DNA from 4 places in the Pseudomonas sp. ADAK2 TE3594 genome. Region 3 is predicted to be linked to each of the others. Evidence: predicted binding sites of a transcription regulator. Region 3 holds the regulator's gene; each other region holds the start of a gene.
What was found. The regulator sigma-54, encoded in region 3, starts transcription at its own class of promoters, with help from an activator protein. The targets are predictions, from matches to a motif close to ANTGGCATNNANNTTGCTNT.
Positions count from the first base shown of each region.

Region 1: the regulator sigma-54 is predicted to act here: its motif matches at 1,716-1,735, upstream of flgB (flagellar basal body rod protein FlgB).
Region 2: the regulator sigma-54 is predicted to act here: its motif matches at 1,997-2,016, upstream of glnA (glutamate--ammonia ligase).
Region 4: the regulator sigma-54 is predicted to act here: its motif matches at 2,355-2,374, upstream of AB7M22_RS04195 (flagellar basal body rod protein FlgF).

Region 1 covers NZ_JBRJGV010000001.1:842,745-846,956, reverse strand. Annotated here, with positions in the region: gene flgE (flagellar hook protein FlgE) at 1-82, opposite strand, end outside; gene flgD (flagellar hook assembly protein FlgD) at 114-803, opposite strand; gene flgC (flagellar basal body rod protein FlgC) at 819-1,262, opposite strand; gene flgB (flagellar basal body rod protein FlgB) at 1,266-1,673, opposite strand; gene cheR (protein-glutamate O-methyltransferase CheR) at 2,032-2,859, opposite strand; gene AB7M22_RS03735 (chemotaxis protein CheV) at 2,906-3,838, opposite strand; gene flgA (flagellar basal body P-ring formation chaperone FlgA) at 3,921-4,212, shown strand, end outside.
Region 2 covers NZ_JBRJGV010000001.1:6,382,913-6,387,124, reverse strand. Annotated here, with positions in the region: gene typA (translational GTPase TypA) at 1-188, opposite strand, end outside; gene thiI (tRNA uracil 4-sulfurtransferase ThiI) at 328-1,782, opposite strand; gene glnA (glutamate--ammonia ligase) at 2,113-3,519, shown strand; gene AB7M22_RS28770 (chorismate mutase) at 3,655-4,203, shown strand.
Region 3 covers NZ_JBRJGV010000001.1:186,283-190,494, forward strand. Annotated here, with positions in the region: gene ptsN (PTS IIA-like nitrogen regulatory protein PtsN) at 1-425, opposite strand, end outside; gene hpf (ribosome hibernation-promoting factor, HPF/YfiA family) at 438-746, opposite strand; gene AB7M22_RS00790 (RNA polymerase factor sigma-54) at 821-2,314, opposite strand; gene lptB (LPS export ABC transporter ATP-binding protein) at 2,499-3,224, opposite strand; gene lptA (lipopolysaccharide transport periplasmic protein LptA) at 3,224-3,772, opposite strand; gene lptC (LPS export ABC transporter periplasmic protein LptC) at 3,759-4,212, opposite strand, start outside.
Region 4 covers NZ_JBRJGV010000001.1:938,685-942,896, reverse strand. Annotated here, with positions in the region: gene flgH (flagellar basal body L-ring protein FlgH) at 1-676, opposite strand, end outside; gene flgG (flagellar basal-body rod protein FlgG) at 729-1,514, opposite strand; gene AB7M22_RS04195 (flagellar basal body rod protein FlgF) at 1,560-2,300, opposite strand; gene AB7M22_RS04190 (sigma-54-dependent phenylalanine hydroxylase transcriptional regulator PhhR) at 2,637-4,196, opposite strand.

The sequences.
Region 1 (4,212 bases), 660 kb from region 3:
CAACGTTGGCGATGTTGTTGCCGGTCACGTCCAGTTGTTTGTTGGCTGCATAGAGACCGCTAAGGCCGATACTGAAAGACATATTCCACTCCTTTGTGCCGTGTTAGTCGGCTCTATATACCAATGGTTTGTACTTTGGACAGGGCAACGCTGCCCATGCCTGCCAGGTTCAGCATCAACTCACCGCCGGTCTGGCTGATGGTCACGCTGTTAACGGTCGCCGGCAGATAAGTAATCAGCGATGTCGCCTTGCTATCGATGGTGGCCGTCGCGCCGAAGGTGTAAGTACCCGCCGGTGCTACCGCGCCCGCATCGTCCTTGCCGTCCCAGATGAAACTGGTGTTGCCGGCACTTTGACTGCCCAACTCGAGAGTACGGATGGTCTTGCCTTCCGAGTTGTTGATCTTGACGGTGGCGGCGGCAACCGAAGTTGGCACCACGACGGTCCCGTTGAGGCTCTTGGAGGTGTCGACCACGGCTTTGTCGGTCTGCGCGATGACCGAACGGCCCACCAGCGAAGAAGCCTGCAAGGCTTGCGAGGAGCTGTAGCTGCTGGCAAGGCCGCTGACTGTATCGTTCAGCGTGGTGATACCTTCCAGGCTACTGAACTGCGCCAGCTGGGCCACGAACTCGCTGTTGTCCTGAGGATCGAGCGGGTTCTGGTTTTTCAGCTGAGTTACCAGCAGTTGCAGGAACGCGTCCTTGCCCAGCGCCTGGCCGCCGGTAGCGGCCGAGGTCAGGCTGTCTTTGTTGGTAGTGGTCTGGACCGAAGAGTTGGCCAGAACATCGCTGATAACGCTCATACGAATCGCCCCTTATCACTGACCGAGGGTCAGGACCTTCTGCATCATGGTTTTGGCGGTGTTCATCATCTCGGCGTTGGTCTGGAACGAACGGCTCGCGGAAATCATGTCGGCCATTTCTTCGACGACGTTGACGTTGGGGTAGTAGACGTAGCCCTTGGCATCGGCAGCCGGATGGTTCGGCTCGTAGCGCGCTTCAAGATTGCTCTGGTCTTCGACCACGCCCAGTACTTGCACGCCTTGACCGGCAGCGTCCTGGTTCTGGAACAGCGAATCGCTGCCGCCGCTCTGGCCGCCCTGGAACATGGTGGCGAACACCGGGTGACGGGCGCGATAAGTCTGGTCGATGCTCGACGAGACGGTCTCGGCGTTGGCGATGTTCGAGGCGACGGTGTTCAAGCGAGTGGTCTGGGCACTCATGCCGCTACCGGCAATGTTGAAAACACTGGATAGAGACATGGATTACTCTCCGCGCAGGGCTGACACCAGCCCTTTGAATTTACTGTTGAGCAGGGTGAAGCTGGCCTGGAAGTTAACCGCGTTTTCCGCGTAGTTCGACTGTTCCAGTTGGGCGTCCACGGTGTTCTGGTCGATCGACGGTTGCATCGGCGTGCGATACATCAGCGACTCGTCGCCATTGCCCAGGCCTTCAGCTTCGATGTGACGGCTGTTGGTCATGTTCAAGGCGAACCTGCCGTTTTTGGTTTTCTCGTTCTGCTCGGCGAGCACTTTCGAGAAGTCCAGATCCCGAGCCTTGTAGTTCGGGGTGTCGGCGTTGGCGATGTTGTTGGCCAGGACTTCGGCACGCTGAGCGCGGAAGCCCAGGGCTTGTTCGTGGATACCGAGCGCTTTATCGAAGCTGATGCTCATGTCGGGAAACCTTCGGGTGACCTGATTTTTCGTAACATGGACATAGCAAGCGGCGTGCCAATTCAAAAAAGCCCGTAAACCGGGGCTTTGCAGGCAGTGGCAAGGCGGCAATGCCAGAAAAGCGGCAACCGATTTCCGCCGCCTGCCGCTTTTCTGCCGCTTCCGACGAGCTACACCGACCACTGTAGGAGCGAGGCTTGCCCGCGAAGGCGGTGTATCAGACACAAAATCGCTGACTGACACATCGCCTTCGCGGGCAAGCCTCGCTCCTACAGGTGATGCGGCGAGAATGAGAAATCAGGCACAAAAAAAACGGGAGCCCCTGAGGACTCCCGTTTTTATGCCTGCCGCTTTTGCATCACTTCGCCTGGTAAATGATCCCCGGGCTGCACTGGACCATCTGGTAATGATCCGGCAAACCGTTCAGCGCTTCGGACGCGCCAAGGAACAGATAACCGCCCGGCTTCAGCGTGCTGTGAATGCGCAACAGGATGTCTTTCTTCACCTCGGCGGAGAAGTAGATCAGCACGTTGCGGCAGAACACGATATCGAACTTGCCCAGGGCCGCGTAGCTGTCGAGCAGGTTGAACGAGCGAAATTCCACCCGACTCTTGATCGGCGCCTTGATCGCCCAGCGTCCCGGCCCTTTCGGGTCGAAGTAACGCTGAAGGCGCTCGGGCGACAGACCGCGGCCGATGGCCAGGCTGTCGTACTCGCCGGTTTTGCAGTTGGTCAGCATAGTGCCGGACAGGTCAGTGGCAACGATCTGCACGCCCATCTTCAACTGGCCCATGTTGACCCGCTCGAACTCATCAATGGACATCGACAACGAATACGGTTCCTGGCCCGACGAACACGCTGCCGACCAGATCCGCAGGCGCTGGCCGGGGGCTGCCTTGATCGCTTCGGGCAATACCTTGTTCTTCAAGACTTCAAACGGATAGGTGTCACGAAACCACAAGGTTTCGTTGGTGGTCATGGCATCCACCACCATCTCGCGCAAACCGCTGCGCGGCTGAGTCTGGATGCGCTGAACCAGCTCACCCAGCGATTTGATGCCCTGCTGTTCCATCAGTTTGTTGAGACGGCTCGAGACCAGGTATTGCTTGTTTTCACCGAGCAAAATGCCACAGGCTTTTTCCAGGAATACCCGGAACTGTTCAAAATCCAAATTACCCGTAGACAAAGATGCCGCCTCTTAAATCGTGTTGACCGCCAGGGACAGAAGGCCCCTAGCTGTTATCTGCTGCTTTGATCCGGTCGACTACCCGGGATGCCAGGTCATCAGGACGGAATTTGGCCAGGAAGTCATCGGCACCGACCTTCTTGACCATCGCCTGATTGAACACACCCGACAACGAAGTGTGCAGGATGATATGCAGCTTTTGCATGCGCGGGTCGTTGCGGATCTCGGCCGTCAGGGTGTACCCGTCCATCTCCGGCATCTCGATGTCGGAAATCATCATCAGGAACTCTTCTTCCGGCTTCTTGCCCTCGTCGACCAGCTTGCGCAGGTAATCCAGCGCTTGTTTGCCGTCGTTCAACGCGACCACTTCGACACCGACCGTTTGCAGGCAACGGGTCACCTGCTTGCGCGCCACCGATGAGTCATCGACCGTCAGCACGCGCAAGGACAACGCCTTGTGCTGAGTCTCGACATCCACCACGCCCACCGAAATCGCTTCAGGAGTCGGTGCCACTTCCGCCAGCACCTTCTCGACGTCGATGATTTCGACTAACTGATTGTCGACCCGAGTCACAGCCGTCAAGTAATGATCGCGCCCGGTGCCCTTGGGTGGCGGATGAATCTCCTCCCAGTTCATGTTGACGATGCGCTCCACCGACCGAACCAGGAAACCCTGGGTCTTGGTGTTGTACTCCGTGATGATCACGAAGGGATTGCTTTGATCTTTCAGCGCTCCGGAACCGGTCGCCATTGCCAGATCCAGAATCGGAATGGTCGCCCCCCGAATATTCGCCACACCGCACACGACAGGACTGGACTTGGGCATCAGGGTCAGCTTGGGGCATTGCAGCACCTCACGAACCTTGAATACGTTGATGCCATACAGCTGCTGGCCGTCAAGACGGAACAACAACAGCTCAAGGCGATTCTGCCCTACCAGTTGCGTGCGCTGGTTCACCGAATCCATTACACCAGCCATGCCCAGACTCCTACACCAACGCTAAGTGTGTTTGCGACGCACATTCATCACTAAACGGCACGGCGCTTGCTTTTTAACTTTTATGAACACAGAACCGACATTTTTCCGACACCTGACATCAACCTGCCGCAGATTACTCTGTGCGATGTCGGCCGCTTGCCTGTTCAACGCTGGCAGCCCTGCCCTTGCTGACGCAGTTACCTTGCCTGACATGCTTATCGGCGTCACTCAGGGCTTTCTTGAATTCACCGTAGAAGACTATCTGGCCACGAGTCAAACACAAGGACGCTACGAAATCGAGGTCAACCAGCTCGATCCGCGCCTGCGCATGCCTATGTGCGACAAGGAATTGACAGCCACCCTCGAGAGCCCCG
Region 2 (4,212 bases), 6.2 Mb from region 3:
ATGGCGGTGTTTTTCGCCAGAATGGTAATACCGCGCTCTTTCTCCTGGTCGTTGGAGTCCATCACGCGCTCGTCGTTGAGCTCGTTGCGCTCCAGGGTGCCGGATTGACGCAAGAGTTTGTCTACCAGGGTGGTTTTACCATGGTCAACGTGAGCAATGATGGCGATGTTGCGTAGATTTTCGATCACTTGTGTATCTCGATCAGAGGATTCGGTGTGCTGACAAGTCTTGGCAGCGATTTACAGTAGAGTCCGGCAAAGCCGTTACAGCTTGACGGCGGCGTCGGGGGGCCGGTGACGCAGGCCACAGGCAAACAGCCCCGGGCACTTAGCTCGGTCGATAAACGCGCACATTGGCATGCCCCTCACTGAGCAAATGGTGGGCATGCAGGCGACTCATCACGCCTTTGTCGCAATACAACAGGTACTGGCGAGTAGGGTCCAGTTCCTTGAAACGAGCGTTCAATGCATAAAACGGCATCGTCTGCACCTCAATGCCAGCGAGTTCCAGCGGCTCGTCTTCAGCGGCATCCGGGTGACGGATGTCGATGATGATCTGGCCCGCCAGTGCTTCGCTGACTTCTTCGATCTGCAAATCCTGGCCCAATTCGTCGATCACGCGATCGATCGGCACCAGTTTGGCGTTCTCGAGCGCACGCTCAAGTACCGCCATGTCGAATTCTTTCTCTTCATGCTCCACGCGTGGACGCTTGGCGTGGGTCTTTGGGTTCACCGAGATGACCCCGCAGTATTCCGGCATGTGCTTGGCGAAATCGGCAGTACCGATTTCGTTGGCCAGGTCGATGATGTCCTGCTTGTGACTGGCGATCAGCGGGCGCAAGACCAGCTTGTCGGTCACGCAGTCGATCACGGACAGGTTCGGCAACGTCTGGCTCGATACCTGGGAAATCGCTTCGCCGGTGACCAGCGCTTCGATCTCCAGCCGATCGGCAATACGGGAAGCAGCGCGCAACATCATACGCTTCAAAACTACGCCCATATGACTGTTATCGACTTTCCCGAGAATTTCTCCCAGTACTTCCTCGAAAGGCACACTGACAAATAACACGCGTTGGGAGCTGCCGTACTTCTTCCAGATGAAGTGCGCGACTTCCATGACGCCCAGTTCGTGGGCACGTCCGCCCAGATTGAAGAAGCAGAAATGGCTCATCAGCCCGCGGCGCATGATCTGGTAGGCGGCGACGGTGGAGTCGAAGCCACCGGACATCAGTACAAGCGTCTGTTCCAGGGCACCCAGCGGATAACCGCCGATGCTGTTGTGCTGGCTGTGGATCACGAACAACCGTTTGTCGCGAATTTCGATGCGGACTTCGATTTCCGGCTCTTTCAGCGAGATTCCGGCGGCGCCGCACTGACGACGCAGTTGGCTGCCAACGTATTTCTCGACGTCCATGGAGCTGAATTCGTGCTTGCCGGCACGTTTGCAACGCACCGAAAAGATCTTCCCGGCCAGGGCGTCACCAAAATGCTGTTTGCACTTGGCGACGATGTCATCGAAGTCGCCCAACGGGTATTCATCGACCTGCAGGAAATGCGCGATGCCCGGCATGCAGCTCAGGCGCTCGGTCATCTCCTTCAGGGCTTTCGGCTCACTGACGCGGGTTTCCAGCTCGAGATTGTCCCACACACCGTTCACCACCACAGCCGGGTCCAGGTCGCGGAGCACGGTACGGATGTTTTTAGCCAACTGGCGGATGAAACGCATCCGTACCGGGCGGCTCTTGATGGTGATCTCGGGGAAGACTTTTACGATTAGTTTCATGAAAACAGCGCGCGCTGGGCCAGCCGAAAAAGGGGGGCGCGGATTATAGCGGAAATTGCTCAAGGTTTAACCAGTTAATGTGCAGAAGGTTTTGCGCGCACCAAAACAGGTCATTTATGGATTTCGACGCTACATTACAGGGCGAGGTTTTGTGCTTTTTGAGGCATTGCACCTTTATAAGCGTGATATTGGGGCAAAAAACCCATGGTGGGGCACTGGCATGCAATTTGCTCCCTTGTGAGGCAGGTTGCCATGGCAGAGTATTCGCGCCGGCATCACCCACATTCTAAGGGCATCCACTACTAAGCCCGAAGCCACCCGGAGGACACTATGTCGAAGTCGGTTCAACTCATCAAAGATCATGACGTCAAGTGGATTGATCTGCGCTTCACGGACACCAAAGGCACTCAGCACCACGTGACCATGCCGGCTCGCGATGGGCTGGATGAAGCTTTCTTCGAAGAAGGCAAAATGTTCGACGGTTCCTCCATCGCTGGCTGGAAAGGCATCGAAGCTTCCGACATGATCCTGATGCCGGACGACTCCACTGCCGTTCTCGACCCGTTCACCGAAGAGCCGACCCTGATTCTGGTTTGCGACGTGATCGAGCCTTCGACCATGCAAGGCTACGACCGTGACCCACGTGCGATCGCCAAGCGTGCCGAGGAATACCTGAAGTCGACCGGTATCGGTGACACCGTATTCGTTGGTCCAGAGCCTGAGTTCTTCATCTTCGACGAAGTGAAGTTCAAGTCCGACATCTCCGGTTCGATGTTCAAAATCTTCTCCGAACAAGGTTCGTGGATGTCCGACCAGGACGTGGAAGGCGGCAACAAAGGCCACCGTCCAGGCGTCAAAGGCGGCTACTTCCCTGTTCCGCCGTTCGACCACGACCACGAAATCCGTACCTCCATGTGCAACGCCATGGAAGAAATGGGCCTGGTCATCGAAGTTCACCACCACGAAGTGGCGACTGCCGGTCAGAACGAAATCGGCGTGAAGTTCAACACCCTGGTTGCCAAGGCTGACGAAGTTCAAACCCTGAAGTACTGCGTACACAACGTTGCTGACGCATACGGCCGCACCGCGACCTTCATGCCTAAGCCTCTGTACGGCGACAACGGTTCGGGTATGCACGTTCACCTGTCCATCGCCAAAGATGGCAAGAACACCTTCGCTGGCGAAGGCTATGCCGGCCTGTCCGATACAGCTCTGTACTTCATCGGCGGCATCATCAAGCACGGTAAGGCCCTGAACGGCTTCACCAACCCGTCGACCAACTCCTACAAGCGTCTGGTCCCAGGTTTCGAAGCTCCAGTGATGCTGGCTTACTCGGCTCGCAACCGTTCGGCTTCGATCCGTATTCCTTACGTGTCCAGCCCTCGCGCTCGCCGTATCGAAGCTCGCTTCCCGGATCCGGCAGCTAACCCGTACCTGGGCTTCGCTGCACTGTTGATGGCTGGCCTGGACGGCATCCAGAACAAGATCCACCCTGGCGACGCAGCTGACAAAAACCTGTACGACCTGCCGCCTGAAGAGGCGAAAGAGATCCCACAAGTTTGCGGCAGCCTGAAAGAAGCCCTGGAAGAGCTGGACAAAGGTCGTGCGTTCCTGACCAAAGGCGGCGTTTTCAGCGACGACTTCATCGACGCTTACATCGCTCTGAAAAGCGAAGAAGAAATCAAGGTTCGTACCTTCGTACACCCACTGGAATATGAGCTGTACTACAGCTGCTGATCCGGTAGCGTCGCGCTACGCGGCGTGACAAAAGAGAGGCCTCCTTCGGGAGGCCTTTTTTATGGGCGACCGTCTGTCATCGGATGCCCGGTTGCGTGCATCATGGCCTTCATCCGATAAAGCCGAGATGCCCCCATGCGCCTACGCCCATGCCTTGCCCTGCTCACCGCCCTGCTGGCCAACAGCGCTTTTGCCAGCCCGGCACCTGCCGCCCTCGCCCCATTGCTTGGCACCATCGAAGAACGCCTGGCAATTGCCGATCAGGTTGCGCTGAGCAAATGGGACAGCGGCAAACCTGTCGAAGACCGGCAGCGCGAGCGCGAAGTCATTGCCGGTGCTGTCGCCCTGGCACCTGCCTATAAATTGAGCAACGAAGCCGTCGAACAGTTCTTCTCGGCGCAGATCGAGGCCAACAAACTGGTGCAATACGCGCACTTGTCTGACTGGCATGCCCAAGGCAAGGCACCCAACGATCCCCGCCCCGATCTCGTCGGGCAGATCCGCCCGCAACTTGACCGGTTACAAAAACGCCTGCTGCAACAACTGGCCGATTTCAGCCCTTATCGCAACGACCCGCAGTGCCCATCCTGGCTGGCCAAGGCCAATAAAGCCGGCGCCCACGCGCCATTGCGTGAGCTTGCCCAGGTACGCGCCACCGCTGAGTTGTGCAGCGCCAGCCGCTGAGCCGACCTG
Region 3 (4,212 bases):
GCTTCGTTGCTCGGGGCGCTGCGCAGTTTTTCACGCACCTCCTTGCGATCCAGCATGCTGGCGATCTGGCGGAGCAATTCCAGGTGTGCATCGGTGGCGGCTTCCGGGACCAGCAGTACAAACAGCAGGTCAACCGGCGCACCGTCGATGGCGTCGAAATCGATGGGTGCATCCAGGTGCATCAAGGCACTGATGGGCGATTCGCAGCCCTTGAGACGGCAGTGGGGGATGGCGATGCCGTTGCCAAAACCGGTGGAGCCGAGTTTTTCACGGGCGACCAGACTCTCGAAGACATCCTGCATGGCCAGATCCGGCACTTCGCGATGGATGAGGTTGGCAATTTGCTCGAGGGCTTTCTTTTTACTGCCGCCCGGCACGTTCACCAGGGAACGGCCGGGGGTCAGGATGCTTTCAAGTCGGATCATGGGTTGGGAGTGTTAACGACCGGTCGCGCCCTGGAGGAGGCTCTGGGTCTTTTCCTTATGCTTTTTGAGTTGTTTATCCAGCTTGTCGGTCAGTGCGTCGATCGCTGCGTACATATCGGTATGTTCCGCATTAGCGACCACTTCATTGCCGGGAATATGCAGCGTGGCTTCGATTTTCTGCTTGAGCTTCTCGACCGTCATCGTGACCTGCACGTTGGTGATCTTGTCGAAATGCCTCTCTAATCGTTCGAGTTTTTCGCCGATGTAGGTGCGAAGAGGTTCGGTCACTTCCAGTTGGTGTCCACTGATGTTGACTTGCATACAGCTTCTCCTTCGTTGCCAGTGCATAAAGCGGTAGATCAGATGATCTACCACTGGAACGCTGTGGCGTGGCTCTACATCAACCGCTTGCGTTCGCTCGAAGGCGCGATCCCGAGGGATTCGCGGTACTTGGCGACGGTGCGGCGAGCCACCTGAATGCCTTGTGCCTCCAGTAAACCAGCGATCTTGCTGTCACTCAACGGCTTTTTCTGATTTTCCGCGGCAACCAGTTTTTTGATGATCGCGCGGATCGCCGTGGACGAGCATTCACCGCCTTCTGAGGTACTGACGTGGCTGGAAAAAAAGTATTTCAGTTCATAGATGCCCCGCGGGGTATGCATGAATTTTTGCGTGGTCACCCGTGAAATCGTCGATTCATGCATGCCCACCGCTTCGGCGATGTCGTGCAGCACCAACGGCTTCATGGCTTCGTCACCGTATTCAAGAAAGCCGCGTTGATGCTCGACGATCTGGGTGGCGACTTTCATCAGGGTTTCATTGCGGCTTTGCAGGCTCTTGATGAACCAGCGAGCTTCCTGCAACTGATTACGCATGAAGGTGTTATCAGCGCTGGTATCGGCGCGACGCACGAAACCGGCGTATTGGGCGTTGACACGCAGGCGTGGCACCGATTCCTGATTCAACTCCACCAGCCAGCGCTCGTTGTCCTTGCGCACAATCACATCGGGAACGACGTATTCGGCTTCGGTGGACTCGATTTGTGAGCCTGGGCGCGGGTTGAGGCTCTGGACCAATTCGATGACCTGACGCAGTTCATCTTCCTTGAGCTTCATGCGACGCATCAGTTGGCTGTAGTCGCGGCTGCCGAGCAAGTCGATGTAATCGGTGACCAGGCGCTTGGCCTCGGCCAGCCAAGGGGTCTTGGCGGGCAGCTGGCGCAGTTGCAGCAGCAGGCATTCACCGAGGTTGCGGGCGCCGATGCCTGCGGGTTCGAACTGCTGGATGCGGTGCAGGACGGCTTCGATTTCGTCCAGTTCGATGTCCAGTTCCGGGTCGAACGCCTCGAGGATTTCCTCAAGGGTTTCGTCCAGGTAGCCCTGATTATTGATGCAGTCGATCAGGGTCACGGCGATCAGGCGATCGGTGTCGGACATCGGTGCCAGGTTCAGTTGCCAGAGCAAATGGCTTTGCAGGCTTTCACCGACGGATGTGCGGGTGGTGAAATCCCACTCGTCGTCATCGTTGCTCGGCAGGCTGCTGGCGCTGGTCTGGTAGACGTCTTCCCAGGCAGTATCGACGGGCAATTCGTTGGGAATGCGCTCATTCCAGTCGCCTTCCTCGAGGTTGTCCACCGTTGGGGCGGTTTCCTGGTAGGAGGGTTCCTGAATGTCGGCGTTGGGTTTCTGTTCGGCGCTATCGGCCAAGGGGTCGGCGTTATCGAAGTCGTCGCCTTCTTCCTGGCGTTCGAGCATCGGATTGGACTCCAGGGCCTCCTGGATTTCCTGTTGCAGGTCCAGGGTCGACAATTGGAGCAGGCGGATGGCCTGTTGCAGCTGCGGTGTCATCGTCAGCTGCTGGCCCATTCTCAAGACTAGCGATGGTTTCATGGCAGGGGCTTAACACCTTATTCGCCGGCGCACATGCGCCATCCACTACAGGGCGCCGAAGCGCCAAACATAAGCAAATTATATGCCTGAAACTGAAGTGTTTGCCTAGAGCGCTGTAACAATAAAAACTTATTGATTTTTTATTGAAGTGCGCGCGCTCTCGGCGACCCGGGCACCTCAGTGCTTACAGGCGGAACTCATGACCCAGATACACTTCCTTGACCAGCTCATTGGCCAGGATGGTGGCGGAGTCACCTTCAGCGATCAGTTGGCCGTCGTTGACGATGTAGGCGGTTTCGCAGATATCTAGGGTTTCGCGGACGTTGTGGTCCGTGATCAGCACACCAATGCCTTTGGCCTTGAGGTGATGAATGATCTGCTTGATGTCGCCCACCGAAATCGGGTCCACACCGGCGAAGGGTTCGTCGAGGAGGATGAATTTCGGATTGGTGGCCAGTGCCCGGGCGATTTCCACGCGGCGGCGTTCACCACCGGACAGGCTCATGCCGAGGTTGTCGCGGATGTGGTGGATGTGAAATTCCTGCAGCAGGCTTTCCAGCTCTTTGCGACGACCGGCCTTGTCGAGTTCCTTGCGTGTCTCGAGGATGGCCATGATGTTGTCGGCCACCGACAGTTTGCGGAAGATCGACGCTTCTTGCGGAAGATAGCCGATACCCGCCTTCGCACGACCGTGCATCGGCTGGTGGCTGACATCCAGGTCGTCGATCAGTACGCGACCCTGATCGGCCTGTACCAGGCCGACAATCATGTAGAAACAGGTGGTTTTACCGGCGCCGTTAGGGCCAAGCAGGCCGACGATCTGACCGCTGTCGATGGACAGGCTGACGTCGCGCACGACCTGACGGCTCTTGTAGCTCTTGGCCAGATGCTGAGCTTTCAGAGTTGCCATTACTGGGCCTTTTGCTCGTCGGTTTTCTTCTTCGGCTGGATCACCATGTCGATGCGAGGACGTGTCTCGGTGACCTTGTTACCCGTGGCGCGACCGGCGCTCGCAAGCTTTTTCACCGTGTCGTAGACGATTTTCTCGCCTTGGGTGGTGTTGTTGTCTTTGTCGACGACTTTTGCCTTGTCGATCAGCACGACGCGGTTTTGTGCGGCGTGGTACTGGATGGTCACCCCCCAGCCCTGAACAGGCTTGGTGTCGCCAGCGGTCTGCAGTTGCTCAAAGTAGGCGAGGTTGCCCACCGAAGTCACCACGTCAATGTCGCCGGTAGGTGTGCGGGTGATGGTCACGGTGTTGCCTTTAACGATCATCGAGCCCTGGGTGATGATCACATCACCTTTATAGGTGGCAACGCCATTCTTGTCGTCCAGTTGGGCATCGTCGGCCTGAATGCGGATAGGCTGCTCTTGATCGTTCGGCAGAGCCCAGGCGCTCACGCTTCCCAGTGCTGCGCCCAGACTGAGCAAAATAGGGAGAGTTTTAACGAGCCTCATACTGTCCTCTTACGTTCGATAGCAGGTGTATCCTGCTTTCTTTCAAGTACGCTTTCATTCCGTTGCCTGTCGATACACCGCCAGCGCCGTCGATTCTAACGGGTTGATCGGTCTGCGCATATTGCTGCTGCGGGAACACGGTCATACGGGTGGTGGTAATCAGGGTTTTACGGTTTTTTTCGTCGAAACGAGTGATACGTACCGAATCAATCAGCTCGACCTGAGTGCCGTCCGGATTGACTTCGCCGCGCTCGCTCTGGACATGCCAGGGGAACTCGGTGCCACGGAACATATTCAGGTCAGGATTGGTCAGCAGCGTCACTTCGGTCGCTTTCAGGTGTTCGACCTTGTCCGACGTCATTTCGTATTGCAGTTTGCCGTCGGGCAGGAACTGCACGCTGTGGGCGTTGACGGCGTAATAGTCGATCGCGCTTTCATCG
Region 4 (4,212 bases), 750 kb from region 3:
TGAGGAAGAAACGGTCGAACCAGCCTGGCTGACTCGCATCGGCAAACGCGCCGGTGCCCGAATAGGTGATGCGTGCATCGGCGACGCGGGTCGACGACACGGTGTTGTCGGTGGCGATGTCATCGGCGCGAACGAGGCCGGCAATCCGCACCAGTTCATCACCGGTGTTGAGGGTCAGCCACTTCTCGCCGCGCACGGCGATGATGCCATTGGGCAACACGTCAGCGACGGTCACGGTGATCGAACCGGTCAGGCTGTTACTCTGGCCGGACTTGCTGTCGCCCTTCGTTGAGCGGTCGGCGCTATAGCCGGCGTTCAGACTCAAGTCATTGCCACCGATCGGGTTATTGGTGGTCAGGCTGGAGCCAAACAACGAGGTCAGGCCAACCTTGTTATCGCTGTTCTTGTCGATCTGCGAGTTGGCGTTCTTGCTCGCCTGGGTGCGCTCGTTCAGGGTGATGGTGATGATGTCACCGACCCGGAACGCCTTGCGGTCGCTGTACAGGTTCTGTTCGAAACCGGCCTGGTAGATCGAGCCGTTATTGGCGGCAGCCGGCAGCGGCGTGCGCGGCAACACCGGGGCGTAGAAAGGGTCATTAGGCTTGGGCGGCGGAGCGACGCAGCCCGCGAGCACGACGGCCCCACTCAGTGCCAGAACAGATACAAAGCGATTCATGACCCTACCTCACGGTATTGCAGGCGACCTCATGGCCGCCTCATAGACTTGATTACAGATTCTGCGTTACGAACGAGAGCATCTGGTCGGCGGTGGAGATCACCTTGGAGTTCATCTCGTAAGCGCGCTGAGTGGTGATCATGTTGACCATCTCTTCAACGGTGCTGACGTTGGACGTTTCCAGGGTGTTCTGCAGCGTGGTACCGAAACCGGCGAGGCCCGGCGTGCCGATTTGCGGCGCGCCACTGGCAGCGGTTTCCAGGAACAGGTTGTTACCCACCGCTTGCAGACCGGCCGGGTTGATGAAGTCGGCGGTTTGCAGGTTGCCGATCACCTGGGAGGCCGGGTTGCCGGCAACAGTGACGGACACCGTGCCGTCACGGCCGACGGTGAACGTCTGGGCGTCGTTCGGAATGACAATGGCCGGCTCCAGGGCGAAGCCGCTGGCGTTGACGATCTGACCGTTGGAATCCAGGTGGAACGTACCGTCACGGGTGTAGGCCGTGGTGCCGTCCGGCTGCAGAATCTGGAAGAAACCGCGACCGTCGACGGCCAGGTCAAGCGGCTGCTCGGTGGTTTGCAGGCTGCCGGCAGTGAAGTTTTTCTGGGTGCCGACGATGCGCACACCGGTACCCACTTGCAGACCCGACGGCAATTCGCTGTCCTGGGTCGACTGGGCGCCCGGCTGGCGTTTGATCTGATACAGCAAGTCCTGGAACTCGGCGCGGTCACGTTTGAAACCCGTGGTCGATACGTTCGCCAGGTTGTTGGAAATGGTGGTGAGGTTGGTGTCCTGGGCGGACAGACCTGTTTTGGCAACCCATAGAGCCGGAAGCATTCGATTCTCCTCGTGCGCCTGTTTTACGGCGCGACGTTCTGATAATTAGCTGATCTGCAAGACCCGAGCCATGGCCTGGTCATCGTCTTTGGCGGTGTTCATCATCTTGATGTGCAGCTCGAACTGCTTGGCCAGCGCCAGCACCGAGGTCATTTCTTCCACGGCATTGACGTTGCTCGACTCCAGGAACCCGGACACCAGTTTGACGTTGGCATCGGCTTGCGCCGGCTTGCCGTCCTTGGTGTGGATCGAACCGTCCAGGCCTTTGGTCATGTTCTTGAAGTCCGGGTTGACCAGTTTGATGCGGTCGACTTCGGCCATCACCCGTGGACCTTCGCCCATCGCACGAATGCTGATGGTGCCGTCTTCGCCGACTTCGATTTGCTGCTCGGGCGGCACGGCAATCGGCCCGCCATTGCCTACCACCGGCATACCATTGCCGGCACGCAGCACGCCCAAGGCGTCAACGTTCAGGCTACCGGTGCGCACGTAGCTTTCACCGCCATTGGGGTTCTGCACCGCGATCCAGCCATTGCCCTGCACCGCAACGTCGAGGTCGCGACCGGTTTGCACCAGCGCACCCGGGGAGAAGTCGGTGGCCGGACGCTCGGTCATGGCAAACGCACGCGCCGGAAAGCTGTCACCAAACACCGGCATCGAACGGGCCTGTTCCAGGTCCTTCTGAAAACCGTTGGTAGAGATGTTCGCCAGGTTGTTGGCATGAGCCTTCTGCGCCAGTGCATTCTGGCTGGCGCCGGTCATTGCCACATAAAGGTACTTGTCCACACTCTTTCCTCTGCATGCCGGACGTTTGCCGCCCACCGCTGTACTGCTGAGCCATAAGCAATTTGCAGACCAACTTTTTTCTGGCGGCGCAGGGCCCGGCAAACAAAGGACTTGAGGGATTCAGAGAGGATTGGGGAAATGTATCGAAGACGAAAAACCGGCGGTGTTATGCCGTTTGGTGGCAACGCTTGACCTGAGTGTTGCCTGTACCGACGTTATCGCGGGCAAGCCCGCTCCCACAGGTTACTTGGTGTTCACAGATTGAGTGACCCATGAAGATCTTTGTGGGAGCGGGCTTGCCCGCGATGAAGCCAGCACAAACACAGCAAGGCTCAGCTAAGACTCAGTCTTGCCAACCTCATACTCACGCAACTTATTGGCAATGGTCGTATGCGAAACCCCCAGCCGCTTGCCCAGTTGCCGACTGCTCGGATGCTCGGAATACAAACGCTCCAGCACCGCTTTCTCAAAGCGCCCGACAATCTCGTCCAAACCACCCTCAAGAGAAAAATCGCCAAGCGGCTGACGCACGCCGTAGTCCGGCAGGCGAATATGCTCGGCTTTGACGGTGCCGCCATCGCACAGGGAAACGGCCTGGAACAGTACGTTTTCCAACTGCCGCACGTTACCCGGCCAATGATAATGACTGAGTCGCTCCATCGCCGCCGGCGCCAGTTTCGGCAACGGGCAACCGATCTGCCGACTGGCCTGATCGAGAAAGTGCTCCACCAGCGGCGCCAGTCCGTCGAGGCATTCGCGCAGCGGTGGGATGTGCAGCGAGAGCACGTTCAAACGGTGGTACAAATCCTGGCGAAACTCACCGCGAGCGCACAGCTCGGACAAATCCACCTGAGTGGCGCAGATCACCCGCACATCCAGATAGACCTCTTCATCGCTACCGACACGACGGAAGCAGCCATCCTGCAAGAAGCGCAGCAATTTCACCTGCAAGCGCGGGCTCATTTCGCCGACGCCGTCGAGGAACAACGTTCCGCCCGCCGTCAACTCCAACAGCCCAAGCTTGCCTTCGGCCCGCGCCCCTTCGAAGGCGCCGGGGCCATAGCCGAACAATTCAGTCTCGGCCATGGACTCCGGCAGACCGGCGCAGTTGAGCGCCATCAACGGTGACTGCCCACGCGGGCTCGCCAGGTGACAGGCCCGCGCCAACAACTCTTTGCCGGTGCCGGTTTCGCCTTCTATCAATAGCGGCGCATCCAGTGGCGCCATGCGTCGTGCCTCGCGCACCACCGCCGCCATCACTTTCGAGCTCTGGAAAATGCTGTCGAAACCACGCAATTCCTGCTTGCGCACGTTATAGATGCGCTCACCTACCCGATCCGCCCGGTGCAACGTCAACACTGCACCGGCCATGGCCTCGCTTTCGTCATGCTCCGACTGCAGCGGTGCGATGTCGGCGAGAAACACATCGCCCTTGACCTTGACCCGCAAGCCGTTGATCCGTGACTTGTTGGCACGTACCAGTTCCGGCAAATCAAAATCCTCGGCGTACCGCGACAGCGGAATCCCCGGCACCTCGTCCACCCGCACCCCGAGCAACTGCGCTGCCGCACGGTTGGCCGCGACAATGGAGCCGCCCATGTCGATCGACAGCACCGGAAACTCCAAGGCACCGAGCAAGGCATTGAGTTCCATATGCCGACGCTCGCTGGGCATCAGCCCTACGCGCTTGACGCCAAATACCCCGCCAATCGCCTCGAACTTCGGACGCAACGCCTGGAACTGAATATTGATCAGGTTCGGGCAGTGCAGGTAGATCGCATTGCCGTGCTCACCGCCCACTTCGCCGCGAGCGACGTTGATCCCGTACTCGACCAGCAGGTTGAGAATGTCGCGCAGGATACCGATGCGGTTCTGGCAGTGAACTTTGATACGCATATAAAGGCCCACAAAA